Regions from separate parts of the uncultured Alteromonas sp. genome, predicted to be linked through region 1. Evidence: predicted binding sites of a transcription regulator. Region 1 holds the regulator's gene; each other region holds the start of a gene.
What was found. Region 1 encodes sigma-54, which starts transcription at its own class of promoters, with help from an activator protein. Its sites were predicted from a motif close to GTTGGCACGNNNNTNGNNT; they were not measured.
Positions count from the first base shown of each region.

Region 2: AAC006_RS13775 (BON domain-containing protein) is a predicted target of sigma-54. The motif match lies at 1,043-1,061, and genes of this name have one in related genera.
Region 3: glnK (P-II family nitrogen regulator) is a predicted target of sigma-54. The motif match lies at 798-816, and genes of this name have one in related genera.
Region 4: xdp1 (exosortase-dependent surface protein XDP1) is a predicted target of sigma-54. The motif match lies at 882-900, and genes of this name have one in related genera.

Region 1 covers NZ_CAXBMP010000003.1:187,847-190,055, reverse strand. The annotation lists gene lptB (LPS export ABC transporter ATP-binding protein) at 1-484, shown strand, start outside; gene AAC006_RS03915 (RNA polymerase factor sigma-54) at 560-2,044, shown strand; gene hpf (ribosome hibernation promoting factor) at 2,074-2,209, shown strand, end outside.
Region 2 covers NZ_CAXBMP010000017.1:89,833-92,041, reverse strand. The annotation lists gene AAC006_RS13780 (endonuclease/exonuclease/phosphatase family protein) at 1-801, opposite strand, end outside; gene AAC006_RS13775 (BON domain-containing protein) at 1,096-1,707, shown strand; gene AAC006_RS13770 (hypothetical protein) at 2,078-2,209, shown strand, end outside.
Region 3 covers NZ_CAXBMP010000005.1:142,400-144,608, reverse strand. The annotation lists gene AAC006_RS06110 (hypothetical protein) at 1-651, opposite strand, end outside; gene glnK (P-II family nitrogen regulator) at 877-1,215, shown strand; gene AAC006_RS06100 (ammonium transporter) at 1,248-2,209, shown strand, end outside.
Region 4 covers NZ_CAXBMP010000031.1:1,811-4,019, forward strand. The annotation lists gene xdp1 (exosortase-dependent surface protein XDP1) at 1-764, shown strand, start outside; gene xdp1 (exosortase-dependent surface protein XDP1) at 933-1,787, shown strand; gene prsT (XrtA/PEP-CTERM system TPR-repeat protein PrsT) at 1,892-2,209, shown strand, end outside.

The sequences.
Region 1 (2,209 bases):
GTATTTGCCGCAAGAAGCCTCTATTTTTAGAAAATTGACGGTGTTTGAGAACATCATGGCTATCTTGCAAACCCGTAAAGGGTTAAGTTCATCAGAACAAGAACAAGAAGCCGATGCGCTACTTGATGAATTTAATATCAACCATATACGTAATAGTACGGGTATGAGTTTATCCGGTGGTGAACGCCGCCGAGTAGAAATCGCACGAGCATTAGCAGCCGATCCGCAATTTATTTTGCTTGATGAGCCATTTGCTGGTGTTGATCCTATATCGGTTAATGATATAAAGAAGATCATTCAACATCTTCGTGACAGAGGAATTGGAATCCTCATCACCGATCACAACGTAAGAGAAACACTGGATGTGTGTGAGAAAGCGTATATTGTGAGCCAAGGCGAACTCATCGCGCAAGGGACGGCAGAACAAGTTTTAAGTAATCAGAAAGTAAGGGATGTATACCTAGGAGAACAATTCAGGCTATAGTTACTGTAACCGAATTGTCATTTTCAGTTTTAAGCACGGGTATATTCACAACAAGAGTTTAAAAATAAGACGTAGATGAAACCATCTTTACAGCTAAAGTTCAGTCAACAACTTACCATGACACCGCAGTTGCAGCAGGCAATCAAGCTGCTGCAGTTGTCTACGCTCGACCTGCAACAAGAGATTCAGGAAGCACTTGACTCAAACCCTCTTTTAGAAGTTGAAGAAGGCGGTGATGACCACCCTGTTGAGAAAAACAACATGGACGGCGACGACCCTTCTGTAGAAGCTGCTCCTACTGCTTCTAGCGATTCATTAGAAGCTGGTGACGCGCTTGAAAAGAACGATCTTCCCGACGAGTTGCCAATCGACAGCACATGGGATGAGTATTACTCGGCCTCTTCTGCCCCCGCTCCTGGCCCATCGAATAATGATGACGACCAATTGTTTCAGGGTGAAACCACCGACAATATTCAAGACCATTTGCTTTGGCAGATGCGCTTAACCCCGTTTTCAGATACAGACCGCGCCATTGCTACCGCCATTATCGACTCAATTGATGAATCTGGTTACCTTAACGTACCCATTGAACAGATTTTAGAATCGGTAAACTCTGACGATGTTGAAGAGTTGGTAGAAATGGACGAAGTTGAATGTGTACTAAAACGTATTCAAATGTTCGACCCTATTGGTTCAGGTTCACGTACACCGCAAGAATGTTTGCTCGTGCAGCTTCGCCAGTTCTCAGACGATACGCCATGGCTTACCGAAGCCAGACAGCTTATTAATGAGTACTCAGACCTGCTGAGCAGCAAAGATTACCGTACGTTAATGCGCAAGAGTCGTTTGAAAGAAGATCAACTTCGTGAAGCCATGCGCTTATTGCAAACGTTGAATCCTCGTCCTGGCAGTGCATTAATTACCAAAGAACCCGAATACGTTATTCCTGATGTTTCGGTAAACAAAAAGAATGGCCGTTGGGTGGTGGAACTTAACCCCGATAGCCTGCCTAAATTAAGCGTAAATCAACAATACGCTGCCATGAGCCGACGCTCTAAAAATAGCAGCGATTCGCAATTTATTCGCTCGCATATGCAAGAAGCCAAGTGGTTTATAAAAAGCCTTGAGTCAAGAAACGACACCTTGATGAAAGTAGCAAACTGTATTGTGCAGCAACAAATGGGCTTTTTCGAGCACGGCCCAGAAATGATGAAACCAATGGTGCTAAATGATGTCGCAGAAATGGTAGATATGCATGAATCCACCATTTCACGAGTCACCACGCAAAAGTATATGCATACCCCTCGTGGCATTTTCGAGTTGAAATATTTCTTCTCTAGCCATGTAGCAACGGAATCTGGTGGTGAGTGTTCATCTACCGCTATTCGCGCACTAATTAAAAAGCTTGTGGCAGCGGAAACGCCCAGCAAGCCATTAAGCGATAGCAAGATTGCTCAATTGTTGGCCGAAAAAGGCATTAAAGTAGCCCGGCGAACAATAGCAAAATACCGGGAATCGTTATCGATTCCGCCGTCAAACCAACGCAAAAGCCTTATTTAAAGGCCTTGATAATTTAAGGAAGACGAAATATGCAAATCAACCTTACCGGTCATCATGTCGAAATTACTGATTCTTTGCGTAGCTATGTCGATACTAAGTTCAGCAAACTAGAGCGTCACTTTGATCACATATCTAATGTGCATGTCATCCTGAACGTCGAAAAAC
Region 2 (2,209 bases), on a different contig from region 1:
CATACCGCTTATTTTCTTAAATTTTCTGGTAGTAGGCGACCATGCTACATCGTTCAAGTCCCCAGCTACTATTATAGGCCCGTCCTTTTTAGCTATTTCATGGCCTACCATAGTGAGTTCGACATCTCTGGGCCTAGCCGTTTTGTTCTCTGTGGGGCTGGGTGGCTTCGGATGAAGAAAGTAAAGTGTCACATCTTGTCCGTCCATATCAATGGTAACAAGCATGGAGGGCACGTCATCTTCTACTAAGTAGTTGAGTTTGGCGGTTTTCAATGGGTATTTACTGTAAAGGTGCATACCATACAAATTTTCCAAAGGGCAATGCTGCTGGTGAGGATGAGTTTCGTTTAACGCAGATAGGGCTATTTCCCAGCGCTTGTTAGATTCAAGAGTAACGACGAAGTCTGGATTGGTGTCACGTACATGCTTTAATAACTTTTCGTAATCTTCATTGGGCATAAAGACATTGCTCGATAGGATACTAATGCTCTCACCCGCATCTTGAGAAGATGCCTTAACCACTTCCTTTTTGTAAAACAAAGTATAAGGCATTATCCAAATAGCTTGGTAAATCGCGCAGGCCATTAAACTAATATAAAGGAATGCGGTAATAAGCGTGTTGAATCCAGAGAGCTCCGATGGATACATAACGCCTCGGGCAATTATTACTATCACCATTAAACCTAGTAATTGAAGCCGTGGAAATTCCCATACCCTCACTAGCCAATGTTTCGACGGTAGTGATGGCGCTAATGTGACAGCAATAAGAAATATCGCCATGGTGTTCAGTAAAATATTCATTGTCGTTCCTGACTAAGTTGTTTTTTGCTTTGCTGTCTTGCTTGCGAACTCTTTAAACAAGACAAACTCGGCTATTGCTCGATTAATAATAAGTATATTGGTTAACGAATATTCAATTTTCGTTCCGGTTGAGCAAGATGTAAGTAAAAAATGCGCATAGGTCGAAAAGTTTGCAGAGATGTTAACAAGTGATAATTAAAGTGAAAGTGAAGTAAATTGTTATAAATCAGTCGGTTGCTGCGTTGGCTCGAGTTTCGCATTAGCTATTGGGAGTTTCAACAAAGGAGAACTGTTATGAAACGTACATTACTTTCTATACTTGTAGCGACCTCGATGACAACTGCAGCTTTTGCTGGTGACATGGAGACAGATAACAAATGGGAAAAAGGCGCTAAGGATGCGTGGATAGACGGCAAAGCCGAAGCAACACTACTATTCAACGGCAACCTTGATTCATTCGATATCAATACAGACGTAAACAACGGTAACGTTGTTCTGACAGGTAAGGTAGATCATTCAGTTGATAAGAAATTAGCAGAAGAGTTAGTTTCAAATATCGACGGTGTTATGTCAGTAGACAACCAGCTTTCTATTATTGAAGAGAAAGACATGGATAAAATGGCAAGCGACATGTCGGATGACGCTGAATCAGAATATGATGAGCAAACGGGCACGCTTACTGATGCCAAAATTGCTACTGTTATTAAAACTCGCCTATTAATGGATAGCGACATCTCTGGTTTCGATATTGATGTAGATGTTGAAGCCGGTAACGTTACACTAACGGGTAACGTAGACTCAGACGCCGAGCGTCAACTTGCTGTCGAAATAGCGAAAAATGCTTCAGATGTAAAAAATGTTGAAGATAATTTGCAAGTTATTACTGAAACAGCCATGAAACACTAAGCAGTTATTAGTAAGATGAAAGGGGCCAATCGGCCCCTTTTTTAATGTCTATCAAACCCTAGAATTCCATAATAACGCGATATATCGAGTAGTAAAGTGACATTTGCGCTTATTTCAACATGCCGTTTTTTCGCAGCAACATGTAGTATTTTCCCATCCAGTTTACAACTTTTGTCTTACAACCTTTGACGAATTTTCTTTCTAACCCTTGATGCGTATACTCTTCGCGGTAATCAGGTAGCGTTAAGAAATTTGGAACACAATGTGCAATACAAGTTGTAATTAAGTGTTTAAGTTACAACGTGCAGTAGTCATTTAGAACCAACGCGTTCTTACATGGATAATAGCAAGTTAGTATAAAAGGAAGTGAATGATGAAAGTATTAAATTGGTTAGTTTCAGGTGTGTTGATTTCACTGCTTATTGTGCTTGCAGGCGTGTTAACAAACAACATGGCTTATGTGGGTAAAGCGAACGCAGATGATTCAGACAAATCCCACCAT
Region 3 (2,209 bases), on a different contig from region 1:
AGCAATTTCTTCTTGCTCTCTTCGATTAAAAAATTGCGAGGCACTGGCCCGTGGAGACAAGTTTAAACTGCCAGCTTTCTGGTTTCTTGTCGAGGCGTTGATAGTAGCTTGGGTATTGGAAATCGTAGGCGCGGGTGCTTCAGGCAAGGGGGTTTCAGTTGAGTTATTTTCTGTAATTGTGCTTTCTGTATTTGGTGCAGTCTTGTCTTGTTTTGCTTCTGTGGGTTTTGCTTCTGCGGGTTTAGCTTCTACTGGCTTAGTCTCTACCGCTTTTATTTGCTCGGCAGTGTCAGTCACTTTTGCTTTGGGGCTTTCTGGTACGTTAGGCTCAACAACGGGAGGGATAACTTCTACCGGTTCAGGTGCCTCTGTAATGGTTTTTTCTACGCTAACGTGGGGGTAATACAAGGTTGCACTAATGGGGGCAGGCTTGTGTGCTGGTTTTACACCGCTTTCAAACGTAGTAAAGAAAATCACTATTACTAACCCAATTAGGTGTAAAAGGGTTGAGATAAGTAGGCCTTTTGCGAGTTTACCCTTCTTGCTCGCATGAAAAACCTGCGCACGTTCAGGCACATACTCAGGCTCTATAATAGGTGTGATAATTGTCATACCTAGTAACTGACCCGCATCATTACTAATTAGTTCCATCCTAATTTCATCGCTATTTTCAGTTAATTTAACTCACTGCGCTCTAAAGTTGGGCATTGATGGCGCTATGCACCAGTCTGGTGCGATAAATGTAAACAAAATGCATCACGTTTTAGTTAACTTATTGTTTTTATTCGTTAATTATTTGTGGCACATCTCTTGGTTTACTTCCCTGTACAAGACACGAAATGTGCAAAACAACCATTAAAAAAACTGGAGCAACTCATGAAACTAGTCACAGCTATCATCAAGCCGTTCAAGCTAGATGATGTTCGTGAAGCCATTTCAGAAATCGGAATTGACGGTCTAACCGTTACCGAAGTGAAAGGTTTCGGACGTCAAAAAGGCCACACTGAACTTTACCGCGGCGCGGAATATCAAGTGGATTTCTTACCTAAAGTCAAACTGGAAATTGCCGTTCAGGACGACCAGGTAGATCGCTTGGTAGAAGCCATCGTTGGCGCAGCCAAGACTGGCAAGATTGGTGACGGTAAGGTATTTGTTTACGACCTTGAACAAGCCGTACGTATTCGAACTGGCGAGTCAGACACAGACGCGTTGTAAGCCACAACGATTAATTTGCGGAGAAAAGCATAATGGAAATTACATTTGAACTCGGGTATGCACTAGATACCTTTTACTTCTTAATCTGCGGTGCACTAGTTATGTGGATGGCGGCAGGTTTCGCCATGCTAGAAGCTGGTTTGGTACGCGCTAAAAACACGACAGAAATTCTAACTAAAAATATCGCGTTATTTGCCATTGCTAGCACCATGTATATGATTTGCGGTTACGGCATCATGTATGGTGGCGGCGAGTGGAGCCCGTTCCTTGGTGGAATTATGGGTGACGGCGCAACAGGTGTTGCTGAAGATGCGGCAACGTATGCACCTTCTGCTGATTTCTTCTTCCAAGTAGTATTCGTTGCAACGGCAATGTCTATTGTTTCTGGTGCAGTGGCTGAGCGTATGAAGCTTTGGGCTTTCTTAGCATTCGCTGTTGTGATGACTGGTTTCATCTATCCAATGGAAGGTGCTTGGACGTGGGGCGGTGAAGCTGTATTTGGCATGTACACCCTTGGTGACCTTGGTTTCTCTGACTTTGCAGGTTCTGGTATTGTTCACATGGCAGGTGCTGCTGCAGCGTTAGCTGGTGTATTAGTACTAGGTGCTCGTAAAGGCAAATATACTGCTGACGGTAAAGTTAACGCTATTCCAGGTGCTAACCTTCCACTTGCTACGCTAGGTACATTCATTTTATGGATGGGTTGGTTTGGCTTTAACGGTGGTTCAGTACTTGCTACTGCTACAGTTGAAAGTGCAAACGCGGTTGCGATTGTATTTATGAATACTAACGCCGCAGCAGCTGGTGGTTGTATTGCAGCGCTTATCTTAGCACGCATTCTGTTCGGCAAAGCTGACCTAACTATGGCCCTTAACGGTGCACTAGCTGGTTTGGTGGCAATTACTGCAGAGCCTTCAACGCCTACTCCACTGCAAGCAACCTTATTCGGTGGTCTTGGTGGTATCTTAGTAGTACTAAGCATTGTAGCGTTAGA
Region 4 (2,209 bases), on a different contig from region 1:
GCTCAAATAATAGCTCATCTAACAACGATTTATGCGAATCTGCTTTAGGCGAGAATATCTATGACCTCGTTGATGATGGCGTACAATCAGGAACAGATCCTCTCAATAGCACCATTTCGGTTAACGGGGTAAACATTTCTGTCTCCGCTTGGTCCGACACCTACGGTAAAAACGATGACCTTGTTGTAGATGCGAAGTTAGAAAAAATCTCTGACTACTATGGGTACGGTGTAACAAATGATGATTGGGAAACTTACTATAACCCTGATCACGCTATAGACAATGTAAATAAAGTAAACGGTAACGTCACAGACTTCGATTTCGTTTTGTTGTCATTCGACCAGGCCGTTTCAGTAACAGGCGCAAGCTTTTCCTGGCTATACAGCAACAGCGACTCACAAGTATCTGTGGCCGCACTTGATTCCATTTCAGGTTTAACCTCAGGCAGTCAAACCTGGAGCGATATTGTTGCAGATGCACTGACAACTGCCTCTTATGATATAGAAAATTGTGACTATGTAGAACATAGGGCAGATTTCGATATTTCAGACACTTCCCAGTATTGGTTAATCGGTGCTTATAATACAGTTTTTGAAAATATCGGAGGTTATATTGGAAATGATGCCTTTAAGCTTTCATCAGTTGGATTTTCTGTAGCAAATGATAGTCCACCGGCCCCCTCAGCTGAAGTGAGTGAGCCAACCACGTTAGGCTTATTGCTCGCAGGTGTTTTTCTTGTTGCTTGGCGTAGAAAACAGCTTTGAATGGCGCTTACGTAAGAAGTGCTACTTTAGTTTAAAACTGACAGGTATTACCTGTCAGTTTTTTTTACTACCATTAAAACAACATCATAAAATTACAACAAAATCAACAATATAATAAATGGCACACTAAATGCTTACTAATTATCATTATGGTGAATATTAGTGGTAATGAAACATATGAAAGGCTTAACAAGTTTTGCGTTTAGCGTAGCTGTATTATTGACCGGAAACGTTCTGGCTGATGATAGTCTCAGTGAAGCAACCTATTCTCTTTTTGAAAATGGAATTACTCAAACTTTAACTCCATCTGCCTCACATGGTTCTTTGATTAACATTGACGGAACAGATGTTTATGTCGGTATTACAGCATGGTCGGACACAGGGAACTTAAGCAGTTCTTCGTCTAAAGATACAAAATTAGACCAAGGCGACATCAAAGGCTGGAGCTCTTACGGCAACGTCGGTTATGGCATCTTGAATGGCGATTATTCGTGGGGTGGAGATAGTCATTCGGCTGATAATTACAATGATGACGGTAAAGATGATTTCGATATGTTTTTACTGAGTTTTAGTGAAGACGTGACTCTTCAGGGATCATCATTTTCTTGGGTAAATGGAAATAATGGAACCAAAGAGGTGACTGTTGCGGGGTTAAGTGACATTAATTCGTTTAGCGATAGCGTAGAGTCAACATGGGCTAGTGTTTCAAGTTCTATTGTTGCGGGTACACTCGGTCACTTTGGTATAGGCAGTAGAGACAGTTCAACAAATTTGTATGAATCTAAATTTACGACGTTAACGAATTCTGCAAAATACTGGTTAGTCGGTGCATATAATACTGTTTTTGATGATAGTTCAAGCACTTATCACGGAGTAGGCTTTAAGCTTTCTTCACTTGACCTAGCGATTCAAAAATCTACAACGCCTCCACCGGCTCCAACACCGGTTAGCGAGCCAGGTGCACTTGCGCTGATGAGTATAGGACTTGGCCTTTTAGCTTACCGCCGTAAGCGTCGCGTTTAATTGTTTTAATACGCAGGGAAAACACGTATCTTTATAAGGTGGCTTAGGCCACCTTTTTTTATGCTATTTTTAAGCTTGTAGCTGGGTAATATTTTAAGGTAATTATGGATTTGGTTAATAATAAAAAAGGTTTTTTCAAGCGAGCACTTGTCACGGCTATCGCGACCTCAATTTTTGCTTTCAATAGTTTCGCAACAACTTCTGAAGATTATGAAAAAGCACTCTCAGCTTTTAACGAGACAGCTTACGATGAAGCCTATATACACCTAAAAAACAGCTTACAAAAAGATCCCGAAAACCTTGCTGCAAAAATGTTGATGGGTGAAATTTTACTTATTAACGGTTATTTAAACGCAGCTGAATTGGAATTTGTAGAGGCGCTAGAAATGGGCGCCGATATAAATTTATTGGCTGAGTTGCTG